4 regions of the Idiomarina sp. 28-8 genome follow, and region 4 is predicted to be linked to each of the others. Evidence: predicted binding sites of a transcription regulator. Region 4 holds the regulator's gene; each other region holds the start of a gene.
The links. Region 4 encodes sigma-54, which starts transcription at its own class of promoters, with help from an activator protein. Its sites were predicted from a motif close to GTTGGCACGNNNNTNGNNT; they were not measured.

Region 1 (3,755 bases), on a different contig from region 4:
TTATTTAATGACGACAACAATTAAAGCTGCTGGTTAATGTAACTCAACATCTGATCCACAGACGAAATCACTTTAGAGTTCATCTCGTAACCACGCTGACTCTCAATTAAGTTCACCAGCTCCTCGGTCACGTTCACGTTTGAGGTTTCCAATGCGCCCTGAATCGTATTACCCATTCCGTCAACGCCCGGAACCGCTTCTAAGGGAGCACCACTTACTGCGGTTTCTTTGTATAGGTTCTGACCCATAGGCTGTAGGCCGGCCGGGTTAATAAAGTTAACCAAATTAAGCTGCCCAACCACTACGTTATCGGGGTTGCCCGGCTGCGTGACAGTAACCTCACCTTCTTGTGAAATACTGACCGACATCGCGTCTTCCGGTATCTGAATAGCAGGCTCAATGGTGTAGCCATTACCCGACGTCACCATTTCGCCTTCTTCATTTAAAGAAAACTGACCGTTACGGGTGTAAGAAATGTTGCCATCCGGCATCAACACCTGAAAGAAACCTTTACCGTCAATCATCACGTCAAGTGAGTTATCGGTTGTCTGCACGTTACCCTGAGTGTGGGACTTCTGCGTTGCGACAACTTTGGTACCGGCACCCAGCATTAAACCGTTAGGTAGCTCGGTGTCCTGCGCAGACTGACCGCCCGGCTGGTTAATGTTCTGGTACAACAAGTCCTCGAATACCGCCCGGCTCTTTTTAAAGCCAACCGTACTAGAGTTAGCCAGGTTGTTAGAAATAACTGAAATATCGCGCTGCTGCGCGTCCAATCCGGTTTTACTTATCCATAATGCTGGGTTCATGGTCTTTCTCCTGGGCTACGCTTAGCTGATTCTCATCAGCGACTCAGAACGCTGGGCGTTCTCATCGGCCGTTTTCATTAATTTGACGTTCATTTCGTACTGACGCTGCAGAGCGATCATGTGCGTCATTTCTTCGACGCTATTCACATTACTGCCTTCCAAAGCGCCAATTTCCAGTTTTACGTTGGCATCGGCAATGGCCTGTTGATCGTCTTTTAACTTGAACAGACCATCGTTACCTTTTTTCATATTACCGTTTGGCGGGTTGACTAGTTTAATACGGTCAATGACTTCCATCGCATTGGCCGGAGCCCCCATAGGTCGTATAGAGATATTCCCGTTGGCACCAATAGCCAAGTTATCTATCGGCATTGGCACAAATATCGGTCCATTGTCTCCCAGCACTGTTTTTCCAGTGGAGTTTTTCAACAGGCCATCGGTACCCACTTCCAGGCTACCATTTCGGGTATAACGCTCATTGCCATTGCCGTCATCGACAGCAATCCAGCCTTGATCCTGAATGGCAACATCAAGATTCCGTCCGGTGGTCTGCATTGCTCCACTGGCAAAGTTTTGCCCGGGGCTTTCTGTCATAGAGAAAACGCGCGTTGGCATACCTTCACCAAAGGCCTGCATTGCCCGAGCTTGTTGCAGGTCGCCTTTAAAGCCTGTGGTGTTGGCATTTGCTAAATTATTGGCACGGACAGCGACAGCGTTCATGTTCTCTTTCGCGCCGCTCATCGCTACCCAAAGCATCTTGTCCATAGCTGACCTCCAGCCAAAATTTTGTCGTCTGCGGTTTATTATTAAGACAATGCAGATTTCGTGCCAAAAACAAAAAAGACGCCCGAAGGCGTCTTTTGTTAGTCAGTAACCAGAAGTTATTATCGAATCTGAAGAATAGTCTGGTTAATGGTGTTATTCACTTCGAGTGAACGTGAGTTCGCCTGGAAGTTACGCTGAGCTGAAATCAAGTCAACCAGCTCTTTGGTCAAGTTGACGTTTGAGTTTTCAAGTGCAGATGACTCGATTGCACCAAAGGTACCTGAATTGGCTTGGCCTGCCAGCGCCTCGCCTGATGCACTGCTTTGTTTCCATGATGTACCGCCAACCTGAGTCAGACCTTGCTCATTCGCGAAGCGCACTAGTGCAACTTGGCCTAAGTAACGAGTATCACCGTTGGAGTATGTCGCTGAAATAAGCCCATCCTCTGCCGTTTCCACCTTAGTTAATCGGCCTAACGTACTGCCATCTTGCTCAAGAAAGTTAACTTCAAATTCCGAAGCATACTGAGTAGGCAGCCTGTCTCCTTGCGGGTCTTGAAACTTAATAGCCAACTCTTGGTTTGCATTTGCGCCATTGCTATATGTGCTACCCACTGCCACCGTCGCATCACGAAAAGTTTCGTCAGTGAAACCAGGAGAGTCAGAATTCGGTTTCCCGTCGGACCCAAAAGACACACGAATCCCCTGGTAAGGACCGCCACCTGAAAACGCCGCAGTTGGCTCAGCTTCCGTACCCTCAATTACTGTTCCTTCGCTATCTTGCTGTTTAGCGTCAACCCCCTGTCCATCGACAGTAGTATAAATGTCCCAGTAAGTATTATCATCCTCAGGAATTTTTTTACCCGGATCGTTTTCTCCACCCTGTCCTTCGGCTCGACGAACATAGTAGGTTGTCATTACATGAGACTCACCAAGGGAGTCGTATATAGTTGTGGATGTTGAAGTGTTATAACTACCAGTATCCTCAGGATTAAATGGTCGTCCCTCAACATAACCGGTCTTAGTGGGATCGTCTCCTGTCTTCATGGGAACCGCATTACTCCTCGAGTCGACATTAAACGACAGGTTCACGTTTTCAGTTAAGCTTGGCGCCCCAGCCGTGTCAGGAATACGAAGAGGCTGGGCAGTAGCTAAACTGGAGGACTGACTTGTTCCGGTCGTTTCATTAACAGGAAAACCGACCAAGTAATTCCCATTATTGTCAACCATATAGCTCTCGTTATTTAACTTAAACGCACCTGAGCGAGTAAAGTTGTAATCTTGATCGCCTATCTGGGATGCGGTTGCAAAGAAGCCATTTCCGCTAATGGCCATATCCAAAGAGTTTTCAGTAAAATCGAGCGTACCTTGACTAAATTGCTGTGCAACTGATGACGTTAACACGCCATCCCCCACCTTAGCTCGTCCCGAACTAAAGATACTACTGGCATAAACATCCGCGAACTCAGCACGTGATTGCTTGAAGCCGGTTGTTTTGACGTTTGAAATGTTATTTGCGGTTACATCTAAGTCTTTTTGTGATGCATTGATACCGCCGAGTGCAATATTAAATGACATAAGTCACCTCACTTGTTAGCTAATTTCAGTCACATCAGAAAGCTTGATGCCACCTAATCCTTTAAGATTCAAAACCACACCGCGGTCACCGCCGGTGCTGACACTTTGCACACGAGCGTGCATTTGCAATGGAAGCTCTTCAGTCTGACCACCTACTTGGGCATTCACAGAGAACGAATAATTTCCGGCGGGCGCTTCTTCGCCGTTAGACATAACGCCGTCCCACTCAAACTCTTTTGTTCCCTGCTCCACATCACCTAAATCAATGGTTTTAACCGTTGCACCCGTGGAGTCTTTAATACTAATTTTTACATTCTGAGCCGTCTGCGGTGTCGCAATCATGCCCGTTACGCCAGCCCCTGATTCCAGGTTAGCCTGATCAGTCGGCACCAGAACTTTACGCCCAACCATAGTTGAAGCCTGAAGTGCCTGATTCGAGGTCATGTCTGTCGCAAATTGGTCAAATCGGTCTGACAGACCGCTAATACCTTCCGCCATTGTGAAACTGGTCATTTGAGCGATCATCTGATCGTTCTCGACCGGCTTAGACGGGTCCTGCATACTGAGTTGCTCTGTTAACAGCTTGAAGAAGTCTTCTTGCTCC
Region 2 (3,755 bases), 400 kb from region 4:
GTCAGGCTGCACGCGAAGAAGGTCATAAAGAAGGTTTTGACGAAGGCCGCAATGAAGGCCTTAAGAAAGGCCATGACGAAGGCTTCGAAGCTGGCAAAAAAGATGGTTTTGAAGCGGGTGAGCAACAGGGTGTTGAAGCTGGTAAAGAGGCCATGCAGGAGCAACAGCAGCAGTTAGACGTTTTGCTGCAGAGTTTGTCTCATCCGAATGAACGTATCACTGAAGCGGTGCAGGACGAGCTAATTGATATGGTCACTGAGCTGACGCGGGTCATCTGTCTGGATGTCGCTGCTAATTCAAAAGAACTCATCGTCAAAGCCGTGCGCGAAGCTATTGCGGTCTTACCGGTTACTGATCAGCGGGTCATTATTCATCTGAATGAAGAAGACTTAGCTATTTTGCAAAGTACATTCAGCGAAGATGAACTGAAAGAAAAAGGCTGGTTGCTAAATAAAGACGATTTACTGGAACGCGGCGGTTGCCGGGTTACTACAGAAAGCTCCACCATAGATTACACCCTGACCAGCCGTATGGAAGATGTGTTCTCCAAATTAAAAGGTTAACCCATGAGCGCTTCTGAGCAGTTAGTGAAACAACTACGCAAAAAACGTGAGCGTATCCAAAAGCCATCAGTGGCTGTGTCGGGATATCTTACCCGCGTGGTTGGTTTAATGTTTGAGGCCGTTGGCTGCCGTGCTCCGGTGGGTTCAAGTGTGGCGGTTGAGGCTGACAGTGGTGATATTGAAGCCGAAGTGGTGGGGTTTGAAGGCAACATCAGTTACTTAATGCCCACCGAAGACGCTCATGGCGTTATTCCCGGAGCCAGAGTACGCCCACTAAACCGCAAAAACCAATTGCCGCTGGGTATGGAACTGCTGGGTCGTGTTATTGATGCTCGTGGCGAGCCCCTTGATGATAAAGGCCCCATTTTTTCTGACGGAAAAACCTACCGAAGCAAACCCATGAACCCACTGAACCGACGTCAGGTGAAGCAGCCGCTGGACGTTGGCGTAACGGCTATTAATGCCTGCTTAACCGTGGGGCAGGGGCAGCGAATGGGGCTGTTTGCCGGTAGTGGGGTGGGTAAAAGTGTGCTGTTGGGCATGATGACTCGCGGTACCACGGCGGATGTGATTGTAGTTGGCCTGATAGGCGAACGTGGCCGGGAAGTAAAAGAATTTATAGAAGAAATCCTCGGTGAAGAAGGTCGAGAAAAAGCGGTTGTAATAGCAGCGCCTGCTGACCAGTCGCCGCTTATTCGTTTACGTGGTTGTGAAACAGCCTCTCAGGTTGCCGAATATTTTCGTGACCAGGGTCTGAATGTGTTGCTGTTAATGGATTCACTGACTCGTTACGCCATGGCGCAACGGGAAATTGCCCTTGCTGTGGGTGAACCACCGGCAACCAAAGGTTATCCGCCTTCTGTTTTTGCTAAGTTACCAGCATTGGTCGAGAGAGCAGGGAATGGCGGCGACGGACAAGGTTCTGTGACCGCGTTTTATACGGTTCTGACCGAGGGCGACGATTTGCAGGATCCTATTGCGGACTCCGCGAGAGCAATACTGGACGGACATATTGTACTGAACCGGGAACTGGCCGACAGCGGTCATTATCCGGCAATTGATATTGAAGCTTCTATTAGCCGGGTTATGCCACAGGTTGTTTCGGAAGAGCATATGCAACAGGCGATTAAAGTTAGACAGTGGTACTCAAGTTACCGTCGCAATCGCGACTTGATTTCTATTGGCGCATACACCCGAGGAAGTGACCCTGCTATCGATCAGGCTATTGCAATGCAGCCGCGAGTAAGTATGTTTTTGCAACAGAAAATGCGGGAAGTTGTGAACTATGATGAAAGCTTGTTGCTGCTTAATCAGCTAGTCAATCCGAAGCAGAAACAGTCAGCGGGCATGTAATTTATGGCTGAGTTGGCACAATTGGAAATGTTACTGGAGTTGGAACAGAGGCGCGAAGATAAAGCTGCACAGGATTTCTCTCAGGTACAGCAACAGGTTCAGGAGCAACAGATGCGCCTGGACGGTATGTCAAAATATCGACTCGACTACTTAAATCAGTTGCAGCATCGCGGGCAAAGCGGGATTGCCTCAATTCAGGTAGGGCAGTATCACGCATTTGTCGGTAAATTAGATGAAGGTGTTGAACAGTTGCATCACGATATTATTAAGTTGCAGCAAGTGTTACAACAGCGCAAAGATCGTTGGCTGGCGCAGCGTCGCAAGCGCGAGTCGATAGATTTTTTAATAAAAGAAAAGCGCAAGCGTGAGCAAATAGCAGAAGCCAGAAAAGAACAAAATAATCTGGACGATTTTAGCAGCCAGCGTTTTATTCGCGCCAGAAAATAGTTGGAACGAAATTTGCTTAGATACTTACTAGATATTGTTTGCTCAGCTATTGAAAATAGCGCAAGCGCATTGCGAAGTATTATTAAGCAAGGCGTCAATAAGCACTTAATTCAGGAATAAAACTATGCAACAGCTGCTTAATTTAACCGAGTCTGCCGACAACTTTGCACGTATTGGTAAAGGTAACGATCTTTCATTAAAGAGCACCGATGGTGATAGCGGTGAGTTCTCGCGGCTGATGCTACAACAAAATAGTGGCGATAAAGAGCTGCAACAACTGGCCGCCAAAATTGAAGCTTACCAGAAAGCCGGTAATGACGGTGAAGGTGAGGTTGAAGGCAAAGACATTGAACGCAAAAATATTGGCGAGCCGGTGACCCGAAATTTATGGGAATTGTTGCAGCAAATGAAGCAGGAAAGTGCTGAAGTTAGCTCTGAAGGCGAAACCGTGGTTAGTGACGAGATTGATCTTGCTGCGGGCGATGGCGAATTAAAAATGACAGATGAGCAACTGGCGGAAATGCTGGAAGCTTTAATGGCTAAGCTGGATTCTGCCGATGAAGGCGAGGGCGATGCCGTTATGACCGATGCCGAGCGGCAGAAGTTTGCCGATGAGCTGCTGGCCGGCATGACCGATAGCGATAAACAGGCACTGCAGGCAAAGCTTCAACAACTGATCCAGGCCGCAGAGCAGGGCGAAGGCACTGAAAGTGCCGTTGAAGATGCCGGTAAGTTCATAGTTAATTTGCTTGAACCCCTTTTACCCAAAGCCGATGCTGATAAGTTATTAGTAGGTAATGAAAAAGCCTTAACTCAGGCTTTGAATGAGGCGGCAGAGCGAGTACTGTCTCAATTGTCTGCATCTGCGGATAAAAACACAGGCAAGCCGCAAAGTGCTGAAGAATTAACAAATTTGCTTAAGCAACTGGAGCAGCAGGTTTCTGCGCAACAAGCGAAGGGCGAAAGTAGCGAGTTAAGTTTAGCGGAGCAGAAGAAACTGCAGCAGTTCGCCGCCGAATTGCGCAAGATTTTAGCCAGCCAGAATGGCGGCGCAGATAAGCCTCAGGCTTTGACTCAGGAACAGTCGGCTAAAGCTGAGCAGTTATTGGCTGAAGTAAGACAATTACTGAAAGGTCGCACAGGGCTGAATGAAAAGTCGGCAGAGGGTAAGGCGTCGGAATCGGTTATTACAGCAACAGACGTTAAAGTAGGTAAAGAAAAAGCTGGCTCTGGCGATATTGGAGTTAAAAGCGATGAGGGCAAGCAAACGGCTAAAGGTGCTTCTGTGAATACAACTGTTGAAGCAGAAACCAAGGTAGCCGATGCGGTTCAGCAAGGACAAGTCTTCCGGAATAACACCGATGCTTTGGCCGATGCCAGTGCGGCGCGGGC
Region 3 (3,755 bases), on a different contig from region 4:
TCTACAGAGGCCTGAAAACTGTCGCGGTTTAAGGCCCAGTCTTCCACCGAGCTACTACCGGCGATGCGTTGGCCATAGACTTGTTCAGCAAGCTCGCGGTAAGCGGCTAACTTAGAGGCGCGCATGGCGTTTAAGTCTTTTAGCTGTGCATTTTCGCCTTGCTGAGTTTCAATAGGGGCGTAGCCAACCGCATTCAGCACCGGAAATTCACTTGGGGTTTGGGTTTCCCATTCAACGTGCTTTTGATCGTACACAATTTTGTTGTAAGCACTACAGCCGCTTAATAACAGCGCAGATGCAAGTAGAGCTAAAGAGAGTAAATGCTTAGCCATAACGACCTCTGATTGAACAAAGTACTTATGGTTATAACGGCTGGACTGGCAAAATCTTTAACGGATTTTACCTTTACTATTGTAGGTAAGGGTATCTTTTCGTGCGGACTGTAAAATGGACTGTTTTAACTGCTCAATACTGTTTAGCGTTGACTGCACCACGCGTTCATTAACCTGACTTTGATGCTGAACGTCAGAGAGGGTGGCCTTAATAGCAGCAACCGCTTCAGCTAAGTCCGCGTCGTCTTTTAACTGTTCGTTGTCAGGGTGTTGAGCCAATTGCTGGTCGAGTTCGCTAATATGGATAAGCGTTTTTTCTTTGGCGTCGGCAATAGCATTAACATCAGCGTGTTGGCGCTCGACAATGGCATTAAGCTCACGTTGTTGTAACAACGCAAGGTTTTCCAGCGAGTCTGCCATATCCTGTAATATCTCGTTAACAGGCGCCAACACGGTCATTATTCGTTGCTGCCGTTACTGAACAGGTCAGACTCAAACTGAGCCAGTTTATTGGCCAGCTGTTCAACGTTAATTTTGTATGAGCCGCTTTCAATGTCGGCTTTAATTTTATCAACTTTGGCCTGGTCAATGCCGCTGCTGTTCATTGCTTTTTCCTGTAAGCCATTCAGTTGCTGCGCTTCGCTGGTTAACGAAACGGCCTCACCACCTTTTTGCGAAACCGCAGCAGGCTTCGCCGGAGCATCGCTCTGTATTTGACGACTGCTGGATTTGCTATCAATGTTGGCATTTTTCAGCCCGGCATTGTTAATGTTAATTGACATGGTTTTTAGCCTCGCTAGATAATATGTCTCGGTTACTTATCGACCACACTTAAAAATACTTTAATAAAAATTTTAGCACGTAGCCTGACGTTCACGTCAGGTTCTTGTTAAGCATTTTATAAATTAACAGTCACTTCATTTAGTCCTGTGACAACCGCTTGTATTGATTTGTTCGAACGCGCGTTCTCAACAACAACCGATTCACCTTTGAGACCATCAGCCAGGGCTCTTCCGGCTGCAGTAATTCGCAAAGTTTTATCTTGCGCAACTATTGTAACGCTTTGCCCCTCACATACAAGACATGTCTCGCTGGCACTTATTGCCTGACCTGCGGCAACGCGCTTTTTAATACGCGCTCCAACCAAAGCCGTCATGTCAGTAAATACATTGGAGCGAACCCGGTTAAGGTCGACTTCGGAAAAAACTAAATCACTTTCGCTTATCATTTGCCCCGGAGCCATAGGTGAGGCCGCGGTAACAACATTTTTGTAGCGGTAGATGCGTACGGGTACATAAGTTCGCCAGTTGGCTGAGGCCACACACTCAATTTCAATGGTGGTGTAGCTGTCGAGGTTGGCGTTAGTGGCCAGGCCAACTTTTGGTGGCTGCGAGCAAATTTTGGGAGCCATGCGTGGGTCGAGGTTATTGGCAACCACTTCCACACGACCATTATCCGGCGCTGAAACCCGCTGTTCTACATAATTATGAGCCAGCTCCTGTAACGCTTTGTAATTAAAACGCTGACTGTCTTCCGAGCCTCTGGTTTCTGCGTTAACGGAATTAAAGCTACAAGCTATAAAAAAAATCGAACTGATCAGCAGCGATTTACGTACTATCATAAAAATTCCTGATGTTATCCGTTAAGGTTATCTGGTCGAGTGCCGAAAAAAACGGTATAACGTCAAAAGATCGGCAGTTCGATGGTTTCAGTATGGTTAATGTGGATACAAGCAAATACCGTGCCGAAGTAGAAGTAGCCTGCCACATAACAGGAGTGAACAATGGCTAGCATTCTCGATTCAGTGAATCAACGCACACAAATGGTCGGTCAAAACCGACTGGAACTATTAATGTTTCATCTAAACGGTAGGCAGCGCTTTGGCATCAACGTATTTAAAGTACGCGAAGTATTGCCATGCCCTAAACTTACCGCAATGCCTAATCGTAACCCTCTGGTTCGTGGCGTTGCGCATATCCGTGGTCAGGCTATATCCATTATTGACTTGAGTATGGCGACCGGTGGTCGGGCGCTAACCGATATTCAGAATCGTTTCGTCATTATTGCTGAGTACAACCGAACCATTCAGGGCTTTTTGGTTGAAGGGGTTGATCGCATCATTAACATCAACTGGGAAGATGTGATGCCGCCGCCCAAAGGTACCGGAAGAGATGCGTATCTTACCGCGGTGACCAAAGTGGAAGATGAATTAATTGAAATTATTGATGTGGAACGCATTTTAGCTGATATTATGCCGGCTAATATGGATGTCAGCGAAGAAGTCGCGAATGCACCTATCAATGTTGCAAAAGAAGATTTAACCATTTTGATTACGGATGACTCTTCGGTTGCCCGTAACCAGATAAAACGTGCATTGCAGTCTTTGGGTATTACGCTCGAAGTTAAAAAGAACGGTAAAGAAGCTTTAGATTACTTAAAAGATAAAGCTAAGGAAGTGGGGGGCTTAGTTCATCCTCATGTGCCCGTTTTGGTTTCCGATGTAGAAATGCCAGTTATGGACGGTTACACGCTTACCGCTGAATTGAAGGCTGATCCAAATTTACGCGATATTCATGTTATTTTACATACATCATTGAGTGGTGTGTTTAATCAGGCTATGGTGAAGAAAGTCGGTGCCGATGATTTTATTGCAAAATTTCATCCGGATGAGCTGGCGACCGCCGTACAAAAATGGCTGAACACAGAAGTTATTGCGTAGCCTGATGCTATTGCATCAGGTGCGATATTCGACCTGCCGTTGAACGTCAGGCTGCGGTCTCGTAGCAAACTTAGGTGCCGGGTAAGAATATTGAACCTGACGTTAAACGTCAGGCTACGAAACGAATGAAACTGAAACGGAAGTTGTTTATATAACGTGATAGATCGCGAATTAAGTTTATCGGAATATCAGGAATTTCGTCAGTTCCTTGAACATCAATGCGGTATCGTATTGGGTGAGAGTAAACTGTATCTGGTGAAGAGTCGGCTGAGCCCTTTAATGGGCCGGTTTAATGTCGATTCGCTCGCAGAGCTTGTCAAACGCTCAATGAAGCTAAGTGAGCGCGCGCTGCGGGCAGCGGTTATTGATGCCATGACAACCAACGAAACCTTGTGGTTTCGTGACACTTACCCGTTTGAAATTCTGAATGACCGTATTCTTCCGGAATATAAAAATCACACCGGGCCTTTAAAAATTTGGTCTGCAGCCTGTTCCTCGGGGCAGGAACCTTATTCCATTGCCATGACCTACTTAGAGTATAAGGCGAAGAATCCGGGTGGGTTAAGAGCCGGTATAAAAGTTACGGCGACCGATATTTCTAATAAGGTGCTCGAGCAGTGTGCAATTGGTGAGTACGATAGCCTGGCTCTTGCGCGTGGTTTGTCGGCTGAGCGTAGAAAGAAGTTTTTTACTGACGCCGAAAG
Region 4 (3,755 bases):
TCAATAAACAGAATTTCCGGTTCAACACCTTTGGGCAAAAAGCTCAAAGAGTCCAGTAACTCTTCGGAGTGCTCCGGTAAGTTGCGAACATCAATGCTAATGGCTATTTTTTGATACTGCTCGATGACCGCATGTACCAGCGTTGGCAGCAGGCTTATGGGTAAATTATCAACGCAATAAAAGCCTAAATCCTCCAGTACGCGCAGAGCAATTGTCTTACCTGAACCGGAGCGACCACTAACAATGATCAGTTGCATGGCGACTGTTCACCTTCGCCCACAAATAATTGATATAACGCTTTATCAGAATCTGCGTGGCGCAGTGCGCGGGTACAGTCTTTGTCGTTCATTCTTCTGGCCACCGTGGCCAATGTTTGTAGATGGTTCTCGTGCTCTGACTCGGGTACCAGAAGCGCGAAGATAATATCGACAGGCTGATTGTCAATAGAATCGAATTCGATAGGTTCGTCTAAAGTCAGTAATACCGCTACCGGATGATTCGCATTAGGTAAACGGCCATGAGGAATTGCGATACCTAAGCCAATTCCCGTACTGCCTAAACGTTCACGGTTTAACAGGCTCTCAAAAATGTCATGACGGGTAATGCCAGACAGCTTAGGGGCTACGATTTGACTAATGGTTTCAAGTAGTCGTTTTTTACTTGCGCCCTCGACTGCACACTTGGTGCAGTCGGGGCTTAACAATTCACTCAGTTGCATGGATTAATGTTGTTTCATTTTCTCTTTGTGTTTAATCACCTGACGGTCCAGTTTATTAATTAAACCGTCGATGGCCGCGTACATATCTTCGTGTTTTGCGTCGGCGAAAAGCTCACCGCCATTCACGTGCAGCGTAGCTTCCGCTTTTTGAATCGTTTTTTCAACATTTAGGATGACGTGAACATTAGTTATATGGTCAAAATGTCTTTCCAGCTTGGCAAATTTTGTGTCCACGTAGTCACGCAGAGCTTCGGTAATATCGATGTGATGACCGGTCAAATTAATTTGCATAACGTCTTCCTTCTGCAGTTAACAAAGTTACAAAAGACTTTTGCGTTGGCTCGATGATGGAATGTTTAACGATTCCCGATACTTCGCAATTGTCCTTCTTGCTACTTGGATACCTTGTGCGGCTATCAGTTCAGCAATCTTACTGTCACTTAACGGTTTACTGCGATTTTCAGCAGCGACCATCTTCTTAATTAAAGCACGTATTGCCGTGCTTGAACACTCGCCACCGCCCTCTGTACTGACATGACTTGAGAAAAAATATTTCAACTCAAATACGCCACTTGGGCAGTGTAAGTATTTTTGTGTCGTTACGCGTGAAATCGTACTTTCATGCATATCCACGGCTTCTGCAACATCGTTCAGAACCATTGGCTTCATAGCTTCTTCACCATGCTCAAAAAAGCCCTGTTGGCGTTGTACTATGCAATTGGCCACTTTCAGCAGCGTATCGTTTCTGCTCTCCAGGCTTTTTATGAACCAGCGCGCTTCTTGCGTATGGTTTTTTATGTACTGGCTGTCGGCTACTGACTTTGTTGCTTTACTCAAGGCCGCGTATTCTTCGTTCACTTTTAGTTTAGGTACGCTATCCGGGTTTAATTCGACCATCCAACGACCATTTTTTTTAGTAACGGCCACATCGGGAATAACATATTCAACGGGTTGCTGCGCAACTTGCTCGCCCGGGTGCGGGTGCAACTGTTGAATTAACCGCATAGTCTGACGTAAATCTTCTTCCGATAGCTTCAGTTTACGCTGAATGGTGCGAAAATCGCGACTGCCAAGTAAGTCCATATGTTCAGTCACTAAGCATAGAGCAACCTGCTTGTATTCAGTGTCGTCGCTTAGTTGACGTAATTGAATGGCAAGGCATTCACTGACGCTGCGTGCGCCGACACCAATTGGGTCGAAATGCTGAATACGCTTAAGCACCATGCAGACTTCTTCTACTTCCACTTCGGGTAGGCGCACAGCTTCGATAATTTCATTAACATCAACCATTAGATAGCCATTGTCGTCTATGGCTTCAATAATGGCTTCAGCTATGGCGGTGTCTTCTTCCGAAAAATGAGAAAGTTGCATTTGCCAAAGCAGGTGATCCTGCAAAGACTCGCTGGTAGAGCCTTGATAGACTTCAAAGTCGCCGTCAAAGGATTTACCTGAAGAGGCTGCGCCGTTGGCTGGGGTATGACTGGAATAGGTATCGTCCCAACTGCTGTCGACCGGCAGTTCGTCAGGCATTTCCTGGGTTTTTATAACGTCGGATGTTTCCCGTTGGCTGTCGTCTCTTTCTTCAATATTGCGAGTTTCGGGTTGGTCCGCGTCGTTACTCGTTTCACCTTCAACCTCCAGCAGCGGGTTGCTGTCTAATGCATCCTGAATTTCTGACTGAAGATCGAGCGAGGAAAGCTGCAGCAGGCGGATAGCCTGTTGGAGTTGTGGCGTCATGGTCAGGTGCTGACCAATTTTTAGCTGCAGACTTTGCTTCATAATGACTGTCCCGGTATCACGTTATAGGGTGAACTGCTCACCGAGGTAAACGTCTCTAACCTGTTGATTCGATAATATACTTTCTGCATCCCCACTGGCAATAAGCTCACCATGACTGACAATATAAGCGTGTTCACAAACAGACAATGTCTCGCGAACGTTGTGATCAGTAATAAGTACACCAATACCACGTTGCTTTAAATGTTCAACAATCTTTTTAATATCAATAACCGAAATAGGGTCAACTCCGGCAAAAGGCTCGTCCAGCAAAATAAACGTAGGTTCTGCGGCTAAGGCTCGGGCAATTTCAACCCGACGACGTTCACCGCCGGACAGACTCATGCCCTGACTGTTTGCTATGTGGCCTATATGAAACTCTTCGAGCAAAGCATCAAGCTGTTCTTCACGCTCGTTGGTTGACAGTTCTTTACGAGTTTCCAGAATAGCCATCAGATTATCGCGCACGGTCAATTTGCGAAAAATGGACGCCTCTTGTGGCAAATACCCAATACCCCGGCGTGCCCGTTCATGCATTGGCAGTAAGGTAAGGTCATTGTCATCCAGCAGAATTTGACCTTTATCGCTATTAACCAAACCGACTATCATATAGAAGGTTGTGGTTTTACCTGCACCGTTGGGGCCCAGTAAACCAATAACCTGCCCCTGACTTACTTCCAAGCTAACGTCTTTAACGACTTGTCGGCTTTTGTAGCTTTTGGCTAAATGTTTGACTCGTAAAGTTGCCATATTAAGGGTTCTCGTTATTTTTTTCGTCGGTATCGGTTTTTGGTTTAGGTGTAAAAATAGTGATAACACGGCTGTCTTCTTCACCTGAACTGCTTGCCGTTACCGTTTGTTTATTCAAATCATAAGTAATCAAACTGCCGCTTGAGCTACTGCTACCTTGAGAGATGCGAGCGTCGCCACTAAGCTCCAGTCGCTGTTCCGACTGAAAATAGGTGATTTTTTTTGCTTCAGCGTTAATTTCATTGCCGTCGTCCAGCGTCTGGCTGTAAGTAGCAGGAGTGCCTTCTGCAATAAAAATATCTGCTTGCTCGGCGCTTTCGCTGGCGGATGCTTCTAGTCGATCGGCGCGGATTAATAAGGTGCCCTGACGAATAATAACGTTGTCCGTTAAAACCAGGCGGTTATTTTTAATATCAAGCTCTTCCTTACTCGACTCAACTTCCATGGGTTTACTAAAGTCAGACTTGCCCTGAGCCATAACCGCTGAGGGTATTAAGGCAACCAGGATCAG

Region 1: flgF (flagellar basal-body rod protein FlgF) is a predicted target of sigma-54. The motif match lies at 1,624-1,642, and genes of this name have one in related genera.
Region 2: RJ32_RS00315 (flagellar hook-length control protein FliK) is a predicted target of sigma-54. The motif match lies at 2,400-2,418, and genes of this name have one in related genera.
Region 3: flgA (flagellar basal body P-ring formation chaperone FlgA) is a predicted target of sigma-54. The motif match lies at 2,063-2,081, and genes of this name have one in related genera.

What each region holds. Positions count from the first base shown of each region.
Region 1 covers NZ_DF266790.1:41,816-45,570, reverse strand. Annotated here, with positions in the region: gene flgG (flagellar basal-body rod protein FlgG) at 21-809, opposite strand; gene flgF (flagellar basal-body rod protein FlgF) at 831-1,574, opposite strand; gene flgE (flagellar hook protein FlgE) at 1,694-3,151, opposite strand; gene flgD (flagellar hook assembly protein FlgD) at 3,167-3,755, opposite strand, start outside.
Region 2 covers NZ_DF266789.1:14,845-18,599, reverse strand. Annotated here, with positions in the region: gene fliH (flagellar assembly protein FliH) at 1-563, shown strand, start outside; gene fliI (flagellar protein export ATPase FliI) at 567-1,916, shown strand; gene fliJ (flagellar export protein FliJ) at 1,920-2,363, shown strand; gene RJ32_RS00315 (flagellar hook-length control protein FliK) at 2,488-3,755, shown strand, end outside.
Region 3 covers NZ_DF266790.1:36,701-40,455, forward strand. Annotated here, with positions in the region: gene RJ32_RS04920 (LPP20 family lipoprotein) at 1-332, opposite strand, end outside; gene flgN (flagellar export chaperone FlgN) at 390-791, opposite strand; gene flgM (flagellar biosynthesis anti-sigma factor FlgM) at 791-1,114, opposite strand; gene flgA (flagellar basal body P-ring formation chaperone FlgA) at 1,231-1,953, opposite strand; gene RJ32_RS04940 (chemotaxis protein CheV) at 2,116-3,051, shown strand; gene RJ32_RS04945 (protein-glutamate O-methyltransferase CheR) at 3,208-3,755, shown strand, end outside.
Region 4 covers NZ_DF266789.1:418,737-422,491, reverse strand. Annotated here, with positions in the region: gene rapZ (RNase adapter RapZ) at 1-257, opposite strand, end outside; gene ptsN (PTS IIA-like nitrogen regulatory protein PtsN) at 248-718, opposite strand; gene hpf (ribosome hibernation promoting factor) at 722-1,009, opposite strand; gene RJ32_RS02120 (RNA polymerase factor sigma-54) at 1,037-2,497, opposite strand; gene lptB (LPS export ABC transporter ATP-binding protein) at 2,519-3,244, opposite strand; gene lptA (lipopolysaccharide transport periplasmic protein LptA) at 3,246-3,755, opposite strand, start outside.